One region of the Corynebacterium sp. MSK044 genome, then DNA from elsewhere that is predicted to be linked to it. Evidence: riboswitches for the same ligand, from Rfam matches in the RefSeq annotation. Region 1 holds a riboswitch; the other holds the start of a gene.
The links. Region 1 has a riboswitch for thiamine pyrophosphate ahead of QP994_RS10400 (ABC transporter substrate-binding protein). Riboswitches for the same ligand answer to the same signal wherever they lie in the genome.

Region 1 (8,321 bases):
CGCGCGGCGGTGCTCGATGACCTGGTGGAGCTGTCCAAGCATCTGCCGGTGGTGGTCAACTCCGTCAACGAGGATCCGGATAACCACGCGGATGAGATTGTGGATCTACGGCACGCCCCGGAGGCCTCCAACGACGAGGAAGAGCAGGTGAACGCATGATTTCGGGCCTGAATGTAGGCACGCACTTCCGCAAACTCTTGCGGGGTGTTCTGCCGCCGCTGGCGCTGATTGCCATTACGTTGCTGCCACTGCTGTTCGGTGGCTTGTTCGTGTGGAGTTACTGGGATCCGCTGGGCAACCTGAACAAGATCCCGGTGGCGTTGGTCAACTCCGATGAGGGCGCGCAAGGCCCTGATGGGAAGGAGGTGCGCGCCGGCGACCAGGTAGCCGCGGAGCTACTCAAGGTGGAGCCGATGAACTTCGTGGAAGTCTCGGCGCAGGATGCCATCGAGGGTATTGGCAACGGCACGTATTACCTGGGTGTGGAGATACCCAAGAACTTCTCCGAGGCCGCGGTGAGTGTGAACACGGATGACCCGCATCCGGCGAAGATCAACGTGACGTTGAATAACACGAACGGTTTCATCCCCACCATGCTGGGTAACCAGGTCACGCGTGTGATGACCTCGGTGATTAGTGGCACCGTGGGTGAGCAGATTTCGCGCCAGATGTTCATGGGCTTCAACACCATCGGCGATGGCATGGATCAAGCGGGTGAAGGTGCGGACAAGCTTCACGACGGCACCACCCAAGCCCGCGACGGCAGCCAGCGCCTCAACGACGGCGCGAACCAGCTCAACGACGGCGTGCAGGAAGCATTGCAGAAGGTGCCGGATCTCGTTGACGGTGCCACCCAGCTCGACGAGGGGGCGCACGAGCTTAATAGCGGCGCCCAGCGCCTCAACGACGGCCTCGGCCAAGCCTCCACCGGCGCCGATGAACTCGCCGACGGGTTGGGGCGCCTGCGTGACGGTGTGAACCAAGCCGCTGGTGTGCTCGCACCGGTGAACATCCCCCAGCTGCAGCAAGGCACGCCGGCGGAGTTCCTGGACGGCATCAACTCAGCCGCCGACGGTGCCCGCGAGCTGTCCAATGCGCTGCACTTGCTTCACGACGGCTCCGGTGAACTCCTCACCGGCACCACCCAACTCAGTGACGGCACCACCCAACTCGTGGTCGGTGTGCGCACTCTATCCGAGGGCTCTAATGTCCTCGCGGACGGCACCCAGCAGCTCGCCGCCGGTATGGATGACCTGAACAGCGGCATCATCCAACTAGATGACGGCTCCGGTGAGCTGGCCTTCAAACTCAACGAAGGTGCCGGGAAGGTCCCGCGCTTTGATGGTGAGAAGCTCGACTCCGCCTCCTCCGTTGCCAGCTCCCCCGTCCGGCTGGAAAACACCGGCGATGATGTTTCCCTGTTCGGTGTAGGCCTGTCCCCCTTCTTCCTCTCCCTGTCCCTGTGGTTCGGCGGATTGATCATGTTCATGGTGTTCAACCCGATTTCCCGGCGCGCCATTGACTCCGGTGTCAGCCCACTGCGCGTGGTGTTGAGCTCCTGGATCCCAGCCGCCATCCTGGGTGTGATTCAGGCGTTCCACCTGTGGTGGATGCAAAACCTCGTGCTCGGGGTCAACGCGGAGCACCCGGTACAGATGTTCTTTGCCCTGGCGTACGTGGCCATCATCTTTGTCACGGCGATCTTGGCTATTTACGCCATCTTCGGGCCGTCCACAGGCCGTCTGATCACCATGATCCTCATGTCACTGCAGCTCGTAGCATCCAACGGCCTGTACCCGCCGGAGGTCCAACCCGAGTTCATCCAGTGGGTCCACTCGTGGGATCCGATGCGGTTCTCGGTGGACCTCATGCGCCACGTGCTCTTCGGCACGGCACCCGGCGACCACCGCGTCACCGTCGCACTCATCGTGCTCACCTCCGTGGGTGTGGCGTCCTTCCTCATCGCGATGGCGGGATTCTGGAAGGAACGTGTCGTCGTCGCTAAGCACATCCACCCTGAGCTGGAGGTTTAGCGCTCGTGGAGCAGCTCCAGAAGGTGCAGCTCCAATTCACTGCTTGCTTGCTTATCGACGTCCACAATCTCCCTCACCCCCGCCGGCCTCGGCCCGAGCACCACGACGCGATCTGACAACGTCACCGCTTCGCGCACGTCATGGGTGATGAGCAGGGCGGTCCAGTCATGGTCCGCCCACATCCCTTTGAGCCAGTTTTGGAGTTCGGTGCGGGTGAGGGAGTCGAGGGCGCCGAAGGGTTCGTCGAGAAGCAAAGTGCTTTTACCCTGTACAACCGTGCGTAAAAGTGCGGCGCGTTGGCGCATGCCGCCGGAGAGTTCGAACGGCAGCGCGTCCTCGAAGCCGTCGAGCCCGAACTGCGGGAACAGTTCGCGTGCGCGGGCACGGGCTTCCTGTTTGGGCGTGCCTTGAACTTCGAGGCCGAGCGCCGTGTTGTCCAGGATGGTGCGCCACGGAAACAGCAGATCTTTTTGCGGCATGTATGCCGTGGTGCCGTTGACCGTCGCGCGGCCACTGGTAGGTGAGTCCAGGCCGGCGATGATGTTGAACAGCGTCGATTTGCCTGAGCCCGACGGGCCGATGATGGACACGAACTCGCCGGGCTCAACGCTGAAGGAGACGTCTTTGAGTACCGTGAGCTGCCCGAATAACTTGCTTACGTGTTCAAGGTGGACCACTGGTGTGTCAGCCATGTGCTTTGCGCTCCTTGATGTGCCACGGGATGACCGCGCGCTCGATGAGGTAGGTGGACAGGTACAACGCGATACTCAGCGCCGCGGTGACCACCACCGCTGCCAGCACCAGATCCGTGCGGAAGGCGTTCTTCTGCACGCTCATGTAGATGCCCAGGCCCTGCTTCGCGCCGACGTACTCGGCGAAGATCGCGCCCGTCACCGCGTACGTGATGCCGATGCGCAGTGCTGTGAAAAACGCCGGCATCGCCTGCGGCAGGCGCACCATGCGGAACTGCTGCCAGCGACTGGCGCCCATGCTGCGGAGCAGACGCGTGGCGTCCCGGTCCGTGCGGTCAAAGGCCTCGATGAGACCAATGGCCACTGGGAAGAACGTCACCAGAGCCACCACCAGCATCTTCGGCACGATGCCGAAGCCGAACCAGATGATGATCAAGGGCGCAATGGCAATCACCGGCACTGTCTGGGAGGCCACCAGCAACGGCTGCAGCCCCTTCCGCAGAGTCGGTGAGAAATCCGACGCGATAGCCAACACCCACGCGCACACCATCGACAGCGCAAAGCCCACCGCCGTGACCTGTAGCGTTGCCGCCGCGTGCCCCGCGATGACCTCCCGCTGCTCCCACCCGGCGCGCGCCACCTGGGTGGGGGTGGGGAGGATGCGGGGGGAGACGTCGATAAGCTTCACCACGAGCTCCCACACCGCGACCGCAATGAGGATGAAAGCGGTGGGGACGGCGACGGTGCCTTTCGGCGCTTTACTGGGTGATGTACTCATTGGTGAAGTACGTGTTCCAGTCCGGCTCCTCCGTCAGCTCCTTGCCGGTTTCGTCCTTGAGCAGACCCTGCTCCTGCAGGAAACGCCCCAGCTCCGCCCAGTGCGTTTCGGTCTGGCCTCCGAACTTGCCGTTCTCGTCGAGCATGTAGTTCTCCACCAGCATCCGCTGCGAGCGCTGCAGGAAGTCCAGATCCTCCAGCAGGTCGCTGTTTTCCTTCTGCAGGATTTCCGCCGCCGCGTCCGGGTCCTCGATCGCGTCCTCATAGCCGCGCTGGAGGGCCTGCACGAAGCTCTTCGCCTGCTCCGGATTCTTGTCCATCCAGGTTTGGTTGCCCACGATGACCACCTGGTACGCATCCGGGAAACCATAATCGATGTACTTGAAGTTCTTCAGGTGCACACCGCGGTCTTCTGCCTCAATGCCTTCCCACGCCACGTACGGCACGGTGAAGTCCACGTCCCCCGAGTACAGCGCCTCATACGCGCTGGTGCCCAGGACGACCGTGTCGAATTCGCCCTTACCGCCGGCCGCCTGCACCACTCCGCGCATGGTTGCTTCTTCCGCCGAGTTGGCAAAACCACCGAACGTCAGGCCGTCCAGATCCTTCGGGCTCTTGATCTCCTCACGGTCCGCGAGCACACTCACCTCCGTGGCCCACGTCTGCTCCACAGCCAACACGGAGCGCAGATCCGCACCCGCTGCCTTCGCAATCGTGGCCGTATCCTGGAAGCTCACACCGAACTCCGCCTGACCAGCATCGACCATGAGGTCCGGGTTGGAATCGTTGTACGGCAGCACCTCCACATCCAGGCCCGCCTCTGCGAAGTAGCCCTTGTTCAGCGCCACGTAGAGCCCCGTGTGGTTGGTGTTCGGCGTCCAGTCCAGCGCGATGCGGACCTTGCCGTTATTGTCGCCGCCGTCGCCGCTGCCCTCGCCGTCGGCCGCGCAGGCCGCCAGCATCATCGTGGCGCCCACCGCCGCTATCGTCGCCGTGATTTTCTTGAAAAAGCTCATTGCTTCTCTCGCCTTCATTCAAGGCGGAAGCAGCCCAGGGGCGATCGCATACGCGCATGCGTGCGTCTCCCCGTGACCATCCCTCCGCCAGCACTAACTGGATCAGGTTCGACGGGTCTAATCTCAGCCGACGCTTCTGCGCGCCGGCACCCCGTGTCACGTGCTTTAAAGTTATACCAGCGGTTAGTCAGGTGGGTGTGAGATTGGCTTGCAAAGTGCAATGAATGAACTGCAATAAACGAACTCAAATAAACCAGGTCGGGGCTCGCCAGCTAGGCAGCTGCCCGCGAATCCACCTGGTTCATTGCACTTCATTCATTGCAGTTTGTGTCTGAGGGGCCTAAGCAGGCGAAGTCGGCCCCCACAGGCATGGGCTCTAGGACAGGATCTCCCGCAGGAACGGCACCGAGTCCACCGTGGACATGTTCACCGTCCCGCCGTGATCAGCCGGGTACCACTTGACCACAACCTTTTGGTTCCGGGGGTCACCAATGAATTGGCGCAGCCACATCTCCGAGTTCAGAATGAGCCCAATCGGGGTGGGCACATCCTGGTCCTGCAGGCCGTGGCCGAGGAAGACCGGCTTGTCATAACCAGCAACAGGGGTGCCCATGAGGTCCCGCGTGGCCTGTTCCAGACCGGGGACGCTGCGCAGTGGTTTGGAAAATGCCCGCGCCAGGTTTGTCCCCGCCGCGGCGTCGCGCACTTCCTGGAAGCAGCTCTTCTTCGCCTCCGTGAGCATGCGCTTGCCGTCCTCCGTCAGCGCGGAATCCAGATCCACGTGCGGGTACGCCTCCTGTACCGCTGTCAGGATGTACAGCCCGTAGGTGCTCAGCGCTGCCGGCAGCGGCACCGGCGGGAAGGTGGGGCCACCAGCAAGGATGATCTCCTCCACGTACGCCGGCGCGCCGGTGGCCACCGCACCGCGGTAGTCCAGGCCGAGCTGCTGGCTGCGCGGCGTCGCACGATGCGCCACGTGCAGCGCCACTCCCCCGCCCTGCGACTGCCCAATCACGGCCCACCGCTTAGCCAGCACCGACCCATCCGGCCCCTGCGTGCCCGCCATCGCGTGCGCCGCCGCCACAGAATCCACCACGTTCGCCGCCGCGACCTTACCGTTCAGGTAGCTGTGCAGCCCCGGCGAATCCAGCCCAACATAATCCGTAGCCACGATCGCGTACCCCTCGTCGAGCCAACGGTTGAGGTACTCCGCATCACGCGCCGATCGTGCGTTTATCGACGGCGCACACTCATCCCCCAACCCCACCGTCCCATGCGCCCACGCCAGCACCGGCCAACCGCCCTCGGGTTTCTCCCCCTTGGGCAAGAACACTGCTCCGGTGCTCGTCGCGGGTTTCCCGTGCTGATCCACCGTCGTGTACGCCACCCTGAACTGCTTTGATGCGCTGCTCAACCCCACTCGCTCATCCAGTGGCACCTCCGCTAGGACCGTGCCCGGCTCACCACTCGGCGCCACCGCTGGCAGACCACTGCGGTACACCGGCACTTCGCGCGGTGCCACATCCCGCATCGGCTCCCCCGCCTTCACCGAGGACATCGGCGTCAGATCCGCCACCGACCCAAACGGCGTCGCGTCCGCCTGTGGCACCTGCCCTGCCAGGCCCGTGACCCCGAGGCCAACACTCAATCCGACCGCAGCAACCGTCGATAAGCATTTGCGCATATGTCCACCCTCCTAGATTTTGTGCACGAAACTATCTTTCTTTGTACACAAAACCCGGCGCGCACGAGGCCACTTTGCACAACCCCGCCTCAAACTGCGAATCAAAGTGCGAAACTGCGAATACTTTTCACACTTTCATTCGCACTTTCATCCAAATTGAGAATTCCGCTGGTCTAAGTCCGGCTATACACAGTTGCTTTACGCCCCTGACCACCCAACATGACAACATGGTCTTCAGCGAGGAGAGGCTCAAGCGCATACCGCACTTGTGCTGGCGACAAACCCGTCCTCGACTGCATGTCTTTCAGAGTTACAAACTCGCCTGGGCCAATCGCTGCGTAAACTGCCGGCACATTCTTGCCCAAAGCAACCAAGAAATGCTGGTCCACGCTGGCATGGTCTGGCCGATATGTAATCTCCTTCCGCTCTCCTGGCACTGAGTAGATGCCGTCCTCTAGCTCCACAACACCGCAATCAATGAGTCTGTCAAGGATCCTCTTACACTTCCGCTCCCCCAACGGTGTGTACAACTGCACGATGTGCGACAACGTCGCTCCACCCCCGCTCCGCAGGTTGATCAGTATGTCCTCTTCCGTTGGAGTGAACTGTTGCTTGGCTTCTTGTTTCAGATCTGAAAGCCACTGATTATCTGCCTCGGTGAAGCGTGAGCCACGCGGAAACAACACTTTGAAGCTAACACCGTTATCAATGAACCGAGGCTTCGGCAGACCAGCTTCTCGGGTGGCCGTGAGAATCTCTTGGATTCCGCCACCTTCACCTTCAATCACTCGTTCACCCTCAGCTGTACGCAAGTAACGGGCTATCTCGTACAGCCGCTTGTTCACCGGCGCTTTGGTCAGTTCCGGGCTTTCCAGCTGAGATGCAGACAGACCGCGAAGACCCCCCGGACTGACCACCACGAGCATCTTCTCCGTGATCCGGACCTCAACTTTCTTTCCCACCTCCACGGAAGGCCCCAAGTCGCGATGAACCAGAGCATTAGCAAGAACCTCACGGATTGCCGTCGGTGGGAACTCCGGCTCATCCACCAGGTGACCACTCTCGGTGTACCTACTCACGGTGTCTGAATTCTGGCGGATCCACTCCATGATCTCCACCAACATCACTGGCAGCGGCCCCTCAATTTCTTTGAGGTTCTTATGCCTGCCAACTCCATCCCCGCGAGACAACCTCACTGCAACAGTCGCACCGAGAGCAGGTTCCACTGATTGCGGCAGGTAACCAAGCGCATACAATCCTCCAAGCCGAATGTCACCCTGATTATCAGTGACATTGGTGACTTGGAGCAGCTGTGCATCATCATCGATCTTGGCCACGCGCGAGCGGGACTCCCGCACAGATTTGATGAACCCTTTAAGCACCTGTGGATCAAGCACGCCAGTGTCAGTTCCCGGTACCGATTGAAAGTCGGAGAGTATCTGCTGGCTCTCTGTGAGCGCTGAAAGTTCCAACATCTTGATGTCATTGGAGTTCATTTCATAGTCTCCATCAGCTTGACGGAGAAATGCCTTGTTACGAAAAGTCGCCGGCTTTTCCGACGGCAGCAGCGGCGTCACTTCCACCACCACAATCTTTTTGTCGTCGACGACATGGTGCGAGAACACGAGTTGCGGTGCCGGCGACACGGAAGAACGGTTCACTGACGTGATGGCCTTCTCCATCTCCGCTGGATTCTGCACCCCAGTGATGGCAAAGCCTTGGCGTTCATTGACACCAAGAATGATTACGCCTGCCTGTGGCATATTCGCGAATGCGCACAGTGTCTCCCCGATACCCTCAGGTACTCCTCCTGCGGCGGTTTTGCATTCCACCAGCGTTGTGTCATCCCCGAAAGCGCGGAGTTCCGCGAGCGTTTCCACAACTCGCACATCAGTCCAACTCATGTTTCTGAGTCTATTACATATTTAGCACTTTGTCTACCAGCTCTTTCATACTTTAAAGTCCATACTGCGAATCAAAGTTTGAAAGATGATTAGCGCTTTGACAGTTTCGTTCAGAGTTTCGTTCAGAGTTTCGTTCACAGTTTGGTCTATTGTCAGATGCGGGTTTTTGGTACCGGTGTTCCGGAGACCCGGTACTGCCGTGTTCCGGGTAGTTG
Region 2 (11,041 bases), on a different contig from region 1:
GCACAGGAACAAACGCCTGATGGGTATACACCGTGCGACGATCAGTCACAGGACCCGCCAACGAAGAAGAACTGTGCAAAACGTAGCTTTCCCCATTCAATGTTGGCTCAACACTGGTGACATCGGCTCCCAATTGCCGCTGGATCTCCAACACACTCGCCGACCGCGGAGCAGAATCAGACCACCGCAACAACAACGTCACAGCAGAAACATAATCCTCCTGCACACCAGGAAGAACCAACACCCACACAGCCCCAGCCTTACGCGCCTCGGTCGCCATGGATGCCATAGCCTCTTTCAACTGACGCTTCTGCGCACTTTTAAGCCGCACACCAGGCACAACATCATCATCACGCATAATATTTGCAATCGAAGCATCCGTACACCGCGGATCAAGATCAATAACACGCCACCCAAGCGGCAAAGACACCGTCCACACAAACCGCGGCCGCGGCGCATCAGGCGGCAAACCAACACCATAAACCGGCGCATCAACACCCCGCACAGGCACGCTACCCCCTCAACTCGGTTAGTCACGAGCGGTACCAACCACCCGCGAAATCGGGTCAGCCACAAACATGACTCAATGGACTAGGACCCACAGCTTAGAAACGATTAAGAACACACGCAACAGGAACTGCCGAATTAACAGAAAACCCTCAGAATCACGCGTCTGGCTATTACTGTCCCGAAGCGTTGGTGCGTGTTGTGTGATCCGCTGAAACAGCCACTGGAGTTGACACAGCCACAGGAGTGCTGCAGCGGGCAATGGCGTGATTTCCCGGGCGTTGAATGGTCGTCAACGAGTCTTAAGCGACAACGAATCATGCTATCGATCCACAGTGCGGAAAACACCTTCCACGAATTCGGTGTGAGGCCTAAACGCATCAGGCTTTACCGCCCGCAAGTCAACGGGAAGATCGAACGATTACACTGCACCATGGCCTATATATGGGCCTACTCAAAGCCTGACATGTGCGAAAACGAACGCCGCACTGCGCTACCGGCATGACTCCAGGAATACATTGACTGTCGACCTCTTTCCGCAGCCGGAAGCCAACCACTCATCACCACGTGCACCAATCTGCCGGGTCAGTACAACAGTTCTCTGCACTAGATCTCGTGGGGATGCTCCGGATTCCCCGCTTCGCATACCCCCGTGTGGCGGACCGACCAAGAGCCTGTTACATTTGTTGCTGTTGTGGTTGCAGTGACTAGTGTGAAATAGCCGAGTCGGAACTGTGGCGGAAGAACTGCAACTTAAACTTTCAGTCCCGTTGACCAACCCGGTCAGCGGGACTTTTGTCTTCCCGGATTGCAGACCACGTTGCTCTCAACTCCGGAGAGCTGAGTGCAGTCCTGGTCTTTTACAAGGGGTTGTGCACGATTTCCGGGAGTTCGGGACCCACACGCCCGGAAGCACACCCCCAAACCGCCCTCACTCTCCCTTCCTAACGGGACTTTCCTAGAGTTAACCGCATGACTGATTTGAACTCTCTCCTTGAAGGCCCCGCCCGCGCGCAGGCCGTGAACGATCTTGTTGCCCTGGTGGATAAGACCACCGCTAACCTGTCTGGGCTCACCGGTATGGCTGTGAAGTCGGCGTTGGGCGCCGCGAAGAAGGCTGACGCAGATGCAGTCTCGAAAGGGGTCGATCGGGTGTTGCCCAGCATCCTGAAGGAACTCAACCCGCACTGGGCTGCCTACAAGGGCGATGCCAGCCAGAACAGTTTCGGCGCCTACCTCGCAGCGCATGAGGATGAAGTGGCTGATTCTGTGCTAAAGGTGGGCGATGCTTTTGCAGACAAGGCGCCTGCGGCCGTGAGCAAGGTGTACTCCTCCATGCGCGGAAAGATCTCCGGCATCGTGGCACCAGCCTTGCCGGAGTTCGGGGAGATCCTGGAGAAGCACGCGCAGTAGCACCACAACACCACCCAAAACCAACTCAGCACCGCCAGGAACTTTGCTACCCTGAACCGGTGTAAGACACGGGGTGCCGCCCGCAGGCGGCTGAGATCACACCCGTTGAACCTGATCGAATTAGTATTCGCGGAGGAATTGTCTATGAGTGATATTCCCGTACCCAACAAACCCGATAATCGCATACCTAATGTGCTCACCATTGCTGGCACGGACCCATCGGGCGGGGCTGGCATCCAAGCTGATCTGAAGGCGTTTTCAGCCGCTGGCGCTTATGGCATGAGCGTGATCACCGCTGTGGTTGCGCAAAACACCCAGGGGGTGCGGGCGTTTCAGGCATTAGACCCAGACTTCGTCTTCGACCAGGCGGCGGCGGTATTTGAGGACGTACAGGTTGATGCGGTGAAGATTGGCATGGTGGCCAACGCCGGCATCATCGAGGCGATCACAAAAGCCCTGGACCAGTACACAGATAAGGCAACGTGCCCGGTGGTGCTTGATCCGGTGATGGTAGCTAAAAGTGGGGATAGCCTCCTCGACGCGGATACGGAGGGCGCGTTGCGCGACCACCTAGTGCCCCGATCCACGCTGATCACACCGAACCTGCCTGAAGCGTCTGTGCTCCTCGGCTTAGACGAGGAGATGGATGGACTAGAGCAGATGAAGGGGAACGTCGATAAGCTTCTCGCCCTCGGCTGCGACTGGGCGCTGCTCAAGGGTGGTCACCTGGAGGACCACACGAGTGAGTTGAGCACAGATATCCTCATCGGCCCGGATACGCGCATTGAGCTGACCGCTCCGCGCATTGCCACGACGAACGATCACGGTACAGGCTGCACGCTGTCCGCCGCTATCGCTGCGCGTTTGCCGCGCATGGACATGGAGTCCGCGGTGCGTGAGGCGAAGGAGTACCTCACGGCGGCGCTCAAGCACGCGGACCAGCTGAATGTGGGCCACGGCCATGGCCCGGTCCACCACTTCCACAATCTTTGGGGGAACAATGCCTAGGTTTACCGAGGAATTGCGCGACGCCCACCGCGAAACGTGGGACGCCGCCGTCAATCACAGGTTCGTAAAGGAGCTTTTCGAAGGCTCAATTCCCAACAACGTCATGGCCGGATACCTCGTGCAGGACTACCGCTTCCTGGACAGTTTCCTGCAGTTGCTCGGTGCAGCGATGTCCACGGCGGATGATCTGGAACCGCGTCTGCGCCTGTCCCAGTTCATCGGCGAGGTCGCCGGGGATGAGAACACGTACTTCCTGCGTTCCTTCGAGGAACTCGGTGTGACCGAGGAGCTGCGCGCCAACACCCCGGACTCCCCCGCCTGCACGGGCTTTACCGGCCTGATGCGTGAGGCAGCGCAGACTCGCTCCTACGCCGCAGCCCTCGGCGTGCTTGTCGTCGCCGAGTGGCTCTACCTCGACTGGGCTATCAAGGCACCAGAGAAGCGCCCAGCAAGCTTCGTCCACAACGAGTGGATTGAGCTGCACGATTACCCAGAGTTCCACGACTTGGTGGCGTTCCTGCGCAGTGAGGTGGACCGCCTAGGTGAGCGCAGTGAGGAAGACCGCCGCATTATCACCGAGTACTTCGGCCGTGCCGTGGCACTTGAGCTGGACTTCTTCAACAATTCCTACGAGCAACCACTAGAGGTGTAGAACATGAATCTTCTGGAGCTTCTCAAGCAGGACGCCCCCGAGTGGGATGCGTACATTCACCACAAGTTCGTGGAGGATCTCGGCCAGGGCACGCTGCCGTTGCCGATCTTCCAGGATTACCTGGTGCAGGATTATCTCTTCCTCGTGCAGTACGCCCGCGCCAACGCGCTGGCCGCCTACAAAGCGCGCACCCTTGGTGAGGTGGAAGCGGCCGCGCAGGGCCTGTCCGCCACCATCCATGAGACGAATCTGCACCGCCGCCTGACGGAGCGCTGGGGCATCACCAGCGAGGAACTCGACACCGCCCCGGAGAAGCAGGCCACCGTTGCTTACACCCGCTACGTGCTGGACACCGGGATGGCTGGGGATTTGCTGGAGCTGCAGATCGCCCTGGCCCCTTGCCAGATCGGGTACGCCGAAATTGGCGCCTACCTGGAGCCACAGCTCACGGCCAACCCGGATCACCCATACGCCGAGTGGATCCAGGAGTACTCCGGCGAGGCCTTTCAGAATCAGGCTAAGTACATGACAAAGCTTCTCGACGATCTCTTGGCCGTCCCCGCCACCGACATCGTGGGCACGAAGCGTTACGAGCGCCTCCTGGACATCTTCCGCACCGCTACCCGCCTGGAAGCGGACTTCTGGCAGCAGGCCCTCGACTCCCAGTAAAGCCTCTACAGAGCCTCCACGAAGCGGTCTAGCCGGTCCGCAACCCGCTCCGGTTTGCGGGCCCACCGCGTGTGGCCAAGACCGCCGTTGATCTGTTCAACGTGCACAAGGTCCGGGTTGAACTTTTCGGCCAGCCATGCGGCGGAGGCTAGGGTGCAGTCCTCATCATCCGTGAACCGGGTGAGCAGGATGGGCACGGTGACTTCTTTCATCCGTGCCTCATAATCCATGTCCTGGCCCCGCAGGTTAGCCAACGAGTTCCGGTGGCAGAACCTTTTCCACTCCCGCACGTGAACATCGGACTGGCGACCATAGCCGGGCAAATCCACCCGGCCGGCTGGCCAGAACCCAAAGATCCTGGATACCGCCGACATGAACAAGCTGCCGTAGGCCACACGGCGTCGATCCGCCCCCACGAAGCCTTCCACGTATGGGCTGCCGGAACCCACGCCCATCATGCCCACCACGTTGAGTTCCTTCGCCTCCGGGCGGGCCAGGAACAGCGAGCCCACCTGGCCGCCCATGGAGTGAACCAGCAGCAACGTCGGATAGTCCTCCGGCAGGTTCAGTGCTTCCTTCGCTGCCCTGATGGTTATCGGGTAATCCTCCGACGCGGTGTCGTGGTAACCCCAACGCGACCGCCGCGTCGCCTTGGCATTACTCCTCCCCTGCCCGCGGAGCTCCCCAATCGCCACCGGGTAACCCCGATTAGCCAACTCCTGTGCCGTCGGCCGGAAGTACCGCGCCCCCATGCCAAAGCCCGGCCAAATAGCCACCAACGGCTTGGGCCCCTGCCCCACCGCACGTTGTGGTGGGAAGACATACACCGGTGACATCGTTCCATCGGGTAGTACTACAGGGGCATCAACGAAGATATAGTCCTTCGACTGACTGGTTTCGCTCATGCGGATAGTGTGCCAGATCACATTCGTCGATAAGGCAAAAGGCCCGTGCGAAACCGCCTCACTGGTCAGGGCTTAGAAGGGCTCGACGTTCCCTTCAGGGTTGCGCGGCGGAACCTCTTCAGAAGAACTACCGCTGGACGATCCTTCAATCTTGATGGAGCTGTTCGCATCACCCGACGGGGTGCTGCACCAGTCGTACAAGATGAACCCTGCAGCAACCAAAGCCAGAATCGCGCCAGCGACCTCACCCGCCTGCTTCACGTTCGGGTCATTCAGGAAGCCCTGCAGCTGCCCATTCACCTCATCCAGGCGAGCCCCGATTCCACCAAACTGCTCACCATGCTGCTCAAACACCCAGTTGTGCTTGTTTCCGGTACGGCCGAACGGCACATCGTCGTCAGAGCTTTGCGCTTGACCGCGGCTCGCCTCTTGAACACGCGCACCAATCTGAGCATTCAGACCATCCAACTGACCCTGCAACTGACCCAAGTACGGCTCGATCAACTTGCCACCAGTCTGCGCCAACAGAACAACCGGCAACAACCACAGAATCGGCGAACGCACAGCATTACCAAAACAACGCTCTGCAACAGCACCACTGGCAGCCGACAATCCCGACTGTGCCGGACCCGATGACGCCGGATCCTCAGGCTCGGGTTTTGGCTGCCCTGCCTCATTGTTGGCACCACAGGCACCACATTCCTCATTAGTCAGTGGCGTGGCCGTGGCCTCCAATGTGAGCGGCCCAGGGCCGACAACAGCAGCCGCCCCCAAAGCCAAAGAAACAGCAGATACAGCTGCGAACCCTGCACGGGACGTGCGACGCGCACGCCAGTTTGTGGTGATCATAATTACTCCTTATAACTGTTATGCACTGAAAATGGAATCCCCCATTGCAAATACCCATTAATTACTGTGCCAAATAAGAGCAAGATAAGCCAGAATTAAATGTTTCACAGGTTCAAACAAACCCATTGCTGCAGCGCCCGCGGCACCCCACCACCCAATGACAAGCTCCCCGTTGGTCAGCGTCTGACTTCTCAGACCAACCAGCGGGGAGCAACACAGTGCCGCGAGGCGGGAACAACCCCGCCTCACCTAGTGCCTAGAGAGGCTCGATACTATCCTGCGGCGACGGCGATGGCGACGGTGCCGGGGACGGCTCCTTGCCACCAGGGGTAGACGAACCACCACCCTTAATAGAGGTCTTCGCCTCACCGACCGGACTACCACACCAGTCGTACAGAACAGCACCAGCAGCAACCAACGCCAGAATCAGACCAGCAGCCTGACCCAACTTCTGCACCATCGGATCATTCACAAAACCCTGCAACTGCGCATTGGCCTCACTGACACGACGACCAATCTCACCAAACTGATCGCCATACTGCTCATTCAACCGGTCATGCTGCTGACCAACACGACCACCAAAACCATGATCATCAAAATCATGTCCATGACGACGCATCTCTTCTTGAACACGAGCATTAATCTGCGCATTCAAACCATCCAACTGACCCTGCACCTGACCCAAGTACGGCTGAATCAACTTGCCACCAAGCGATGCCAGCAAACCAATCGGCAGCAACCACAGAATCGGCGAACGCACAGCATTACCAAAACAACGCTCCGCAACAGCACCACTGGAACCAGAACCAGAACCAGACGGGTCTGAAGAACCAGACGAACCACCAGGCGTTGTCGGCGGAACCGGAGTCGGCTGGCTTGGCTTAGTCGGCTCTGTAGGTGAAGTCGGATCAGACGGCTTAGTGGGCTCAGTCGGCTTCGTCGGGGTTGTCGATGAATCACCAGGTTCACCCGGCTCACCCGGCACAGACGGCTCAGACGGATCGGAAGGATCAGACGGCTCACCAGGCTCCGTCGGCTTCGTCGTCGACGTCACAGTAGACGTCTCCGTCGAACCTTCACACTTGCACTTGGTGCCCACGCGAATCTTGCGCGGCGTCGGCTCCTTGATGGTCTGCTCGGTGGTTTCCGGTTCGCCGACAGGCTGGCCGTTCACGAGCTTCCAGGTCTTGGTGGTTTCCTTCTCACCGAAGGCACCGGCTTGGTCCTCAATGACCTGGCCTACTTCGAGGTTCGGGTCGTATTCAACCATGGTTTCAAACGGAATCTGCTGTGTGCTCTTATCCGTCAGTTCGGTTTCCTGGTCCTTGGCAGGACCAACCTCGATGATGTGTGTCACCGGGTCGCTGATCTTCTCAACGGAATCCTCGGTGGTGGCCTCACCGTTTTCAGCATTCACCGTGACGGTGTGCTTGACCTCACCAGGCTTGCCCTCCTGGGCAACCTTGGTTTCACCAGGCTTCAGCTCAGGATTCGGGCGAATTTCAACCTCATACGGAGTGGTCTCCGTCCACTCAATCTTCGTGGACGCAGGTTTGCCCTTGGTGCCCACCTTGATGATCTTGTTCACTGGCTCAGCCACACGCTCAGTCTCGGTGTTCGTACCCGTGACCTGCGAGTTCACGATGGTCTGGGTCGTAGTCACCTTGTCCTTGCCCGGCTTACCTTCCTGAACAGTTTCCTGCTTGCCGGCCTCAAGGGCGTCATCGAAGATGATCTCGGTCTCAAACGGCACGTCCACCTCAGACTCAGTGGTGTAAGTGCCTTCAGTCTTCGTGCCCACACGAATCTCAGCCGCAACCGGCTCCTTCGTGCGCTCCGTCGTCACGGTCGGCTCCCCGTCAGGCTTACCGCCCTTGATCTTCTGAGTCGACGTCACAACCTCTGTGCCAAGCTCGCCTTGCTTATCGACGACCTGCTTGCCGGCCTCAAGGGTGTCATCAAAGATGATCTTCGTCTCGAACGGAACCGGCTTCTCGGTCTTGGTCACAACCTCGGTGTCCTCAACCTCAGCCTTCGGGCCGTACTCGATGATGCGGTCCTCCGGTTCGAGGCGAGAGACAACACCCGTCACCTTCGCTTCACCATTGACTCCGGTGAAGGTGGCCTCGTAGGTCGCCTGGCCATCGGCGCCCTCTTGGACAACCTTTGTCTCGCCCGGCGCGAGCTCCGAGTTCGGGCGCAAGACGGTGCTAAACGGAATTGGCACCGACCACGTCACCTTGTCCATCGCAGTCGCCTGCTTGGTACCCACCTTGATCACCTGATCAACAGGCTGCTCAATGATCTCCTCAGAGATCTGCGGATCACCCGGCTGCGAGTTGGTGATATCGCGCGTAATGGTCACCTTCTTCTTGCCCGGCTTACCTTCCTGGGTCACCTTGGACTCACCAGCAGGCATCTCCGGATCAAGCTCGATCTTCACACCGAATGGAACCTCAGTCTCAACAGTCTCGGTGTTCGTACCGGTGGTCTTGGTGCCCACGCGGATGATCTGCTTGACCGGTTCCTTGGTGCGCTCGGTAGTCACCTCAGGATCACCAGACGGCTTACCGTCGACGATCTTCTGGGTCGACGTCACAACCTCAGTACCGTTCTCGCCCTGCTGATCAACCTTCTGCTCACCAGCGGCAAGCGTGTCATCAAAGACAATCTCCGTCTCAAACGGAACCGGCTTCTCAGTCTTTGTCACCACAGAGGTGTCATCAGCCTTCGGGCCATACTCAATGATCTCGTTGACCGGATCCTTCGTCTGCTTCTCCTCAGGGGTCACCGTTGCCTGGTCACCGGTGGCGGTGAAATCAGCGGTGTAGGTCTTCTCACCCGGAACACCCTTCTGAACAACCTTGATCTCACCAGGCTTGAGTTCCGGATTCGGGCGGGTCTCCACCTCAAACGGAACCTGAGCAGTCCACGTGACCTTCGAGGAAGCCTCAGACGGCTTCGTACCCACCTTGATCACCTGATCAACAGGCTGTTTGGTGATCTCCTCGGTGATCTGCGGGTCACCCGGCTGGGAGTTGGTGATGTCGCGCTTGATCGTCACCGTCTTCTCACCCGGAACACCCGGCGTGGTCACCTCGGAGGTGCCAGCCGCCATATTCGGATCGAACTCGATCTTCACACCGAACGGGACCTCAGACTTAACGGTCTCAGTGTTCGTACCCGTGGTCTTGGTACCCACGCGGATGACAGCGTCCTGCTTCTCGGTCACCGTTGTCGTCTGAACGACGGGGTCGCCGGAGGGTTTGCCGTCGACAAGCTTCTGCGTGCTTGTCACCTTCTCCTCGCCGACGACACCTTGCTTATCGACGACCTGCTCACCCGCGGCCAACGTGTCATCGAAGACGATCGTGGTCTCAAACGGGATCTTGCGCGTGGTCTCCGTGACCAGCTCCTGATCCTTTAGGCGCGGACCGTGCTCAACAATGCGATCTGTCGGTTCGGTGCGAGCCTTAGTCTCCGTGACCGTTGCTTCACCGTTGACACCATTGAAGACGGCGGCGTAGGAAGCCTCACCGTTCGAGCCTTCCTGAACAACCTTCACTTCACCCGGCGCGAGATTCGGGTTCTCGCGGATGACCGTGGAGTACGGAATCGGCTCTGTCCACTCCACCTTCTCACTCATCGGCTTCGTGCCAATGACCACAACTTCATCGACCGGGTCCTCCACACGCTTCCACGTGCGGTCTTTGTTCAAAGTCTCCTTACCTGGCTTACCTTCGGTCTCCACCTTGTAGGTGCCCTGGTTCACCGTCGGGTCGTACTTGTACACAGTGTTGAACGGAATCTCCCGCTCCAGGACGTCAATGACCGTCACCTTTGCCTTCGTGGTGTCCGTGGAGCCATCCTCGTAGGTCACCGTGACAGGAATGTCGATCGCGTCACCATTCTTCGCACCCTTGGGTGCGGTTGCGGTGATCGTGCCCTTGTCATCAATGCTGACATCCCAACCAGCAGGAATATCGCCGAGCTTGAAGGGGTTTTCCTTGGCCAGTTTGGCGTTGTCTGGGTTATCAAAGTCCACCGGCAAGGTCGCCGTCTCACCCGGGTACACCGTTTCAGCCTGGTACGTTGGCTCAGCTTCCCAGCTGTTGCTCAACTTCACCACGGTGGTGACAGGCACCTCCGGGGTCGATCCATCCGGCGTTGCCACCTTGACGGTGATCGTCTTCTTATCACCCGGCTTAGAATCGGCCGGCGGAGTGGCCGTGACAACACCGGTCTTCGGGTCGATGGAGTACGTCCAGCCGTCTTCTTCCTTGGTCAGGAGCGGTTGGCCATCCAGGTCGCCGAAGGAGAACGTAGAGCCCCTCGGGGCATCCTTCACCTTGTGCTCCACCGGCTCATTCGGGCCGGTGGATTCCACAGGATAAACAGGAACAATGTAGCTGCGCAGAACCGTGATGGTGGCCGTGACCGGCACCATTTTCGTTTCCCCGACCCGATAGAACGTATGGACAGGAACGTCCAGGATGTAACCCTCAGGTGCGGTGCGCGGGATAGTGGTGGTGATTTCACCAGTATCCTCATCGATCGTGAGGTGCCACGTGCCACTGTCATCCTCAACCGTGTACTCGAGCTCTCCATTGGCGAAGCTGTAACGGTAAGGCGGCTGGTCCGTCTCACTACCGCTCAAACCCTTCTCCGGAAGGGTTGGTGTGAGAGTCACAGCCTTGCCCGGCCTATCCGTCACCCTGTCATAGTCAGGAATCTTAATTTCAGCGATGACCTGGAAGCGGACTTCCACCTCATCTGTCGTCTGGTCCGGGTAGGTGGCCTTCACCGTCGGGGAGATGGTCGTGCCCAAGGGAACGTCGTTATAAGCCGCCACTGCAGTGACCTTGCCAGTCGGATCAACCGTGACAGTCCAGCCCTCTGGAACGGTAGATTGATCGACCTCAAACTTCTCTGGGAAAACGGGCTTACGGCCCCTCATGATGGGCTTGGTGCCAATCTGGGAGGTGATCTCCTCATTCGGCAGACCCTTTGCCACAGCCGGGCGCACCAGATCGGTGAC

Region 2: it holds a riboswitch for thiamine pyrophosphate, as region 1 does, so the genes downstream of both, thiD (bifunctional hydroxymethylpyrimidine kinase/phosphomethylpyrimidine kinase) here and QP994_RS10400 (ABC transporter substrate-binding protein) in region 1, are expected to answer to the same signal.

What each region holds. Positions count from the first base shown of each region.
Region 1 covers NZ_JASPJJ010000027.1:12-8,332, reverse strand. The annotation lists gene QP994_RS10420 (hypothetical protein) at 1-159, shown strand, start outside; gene QP994_RS10415 (YhgE/Pip family protein) at 156-2,033, shown strand; gene QP994_RS10410 (ABC transporter ATP-binding protein) at 2,030-2,725, opposite strand; gene QP994_RS10405 (ABC transporter permease) at 2,718-3,503, opposite strand; gene QP994_RS10400 (ABC transporter substrate-binding protein) at 3,484-4,518, opposite strand; TPP riboswitch at 4,580-4,682, opposite strand; gene QP994_RS10395 (alpha/beta hydrolase) at 4,895-6,202, opposite strand; gene QP994_RS10390 (RNA/DNA-binding domain-containing protein) at 6,376-8,106, opposite strand.
Region 2 covers NZ_JASPJJ010000008.1:379-11,419, forward strand. The annotation lists gene QP994_RS06310 (hypothetical protein) at 1-511, opposite strand, end outside; gene QP994_RS06315 (DUF6918 family protein) at 1,480-1,920, shown strand; TPP riboswitch at 1,980-2,076, shown strand; gene thiD (bifunctional hydroxymethylpyrimidine kinase/phosphomethylpyrimidine kinase) at 2,065-2,928, shown strand; gene QP994_RS06325 (TenA family protein) at 2,921-3,580, shown strand; gene tenA (thiaminase II) at 3,584-4,249, shown strand; gene QP994_RS06335 (alpha/beta fold hydrolase) at 4,255-5,154, opposite strand; gene QP994_RS06340 (hypothetical protein) at 5,227-6,003, opposite strand; gene QP994_RS06345 (G5 domain-containing protein) at 6,260-11,041, opposite strand, start outside.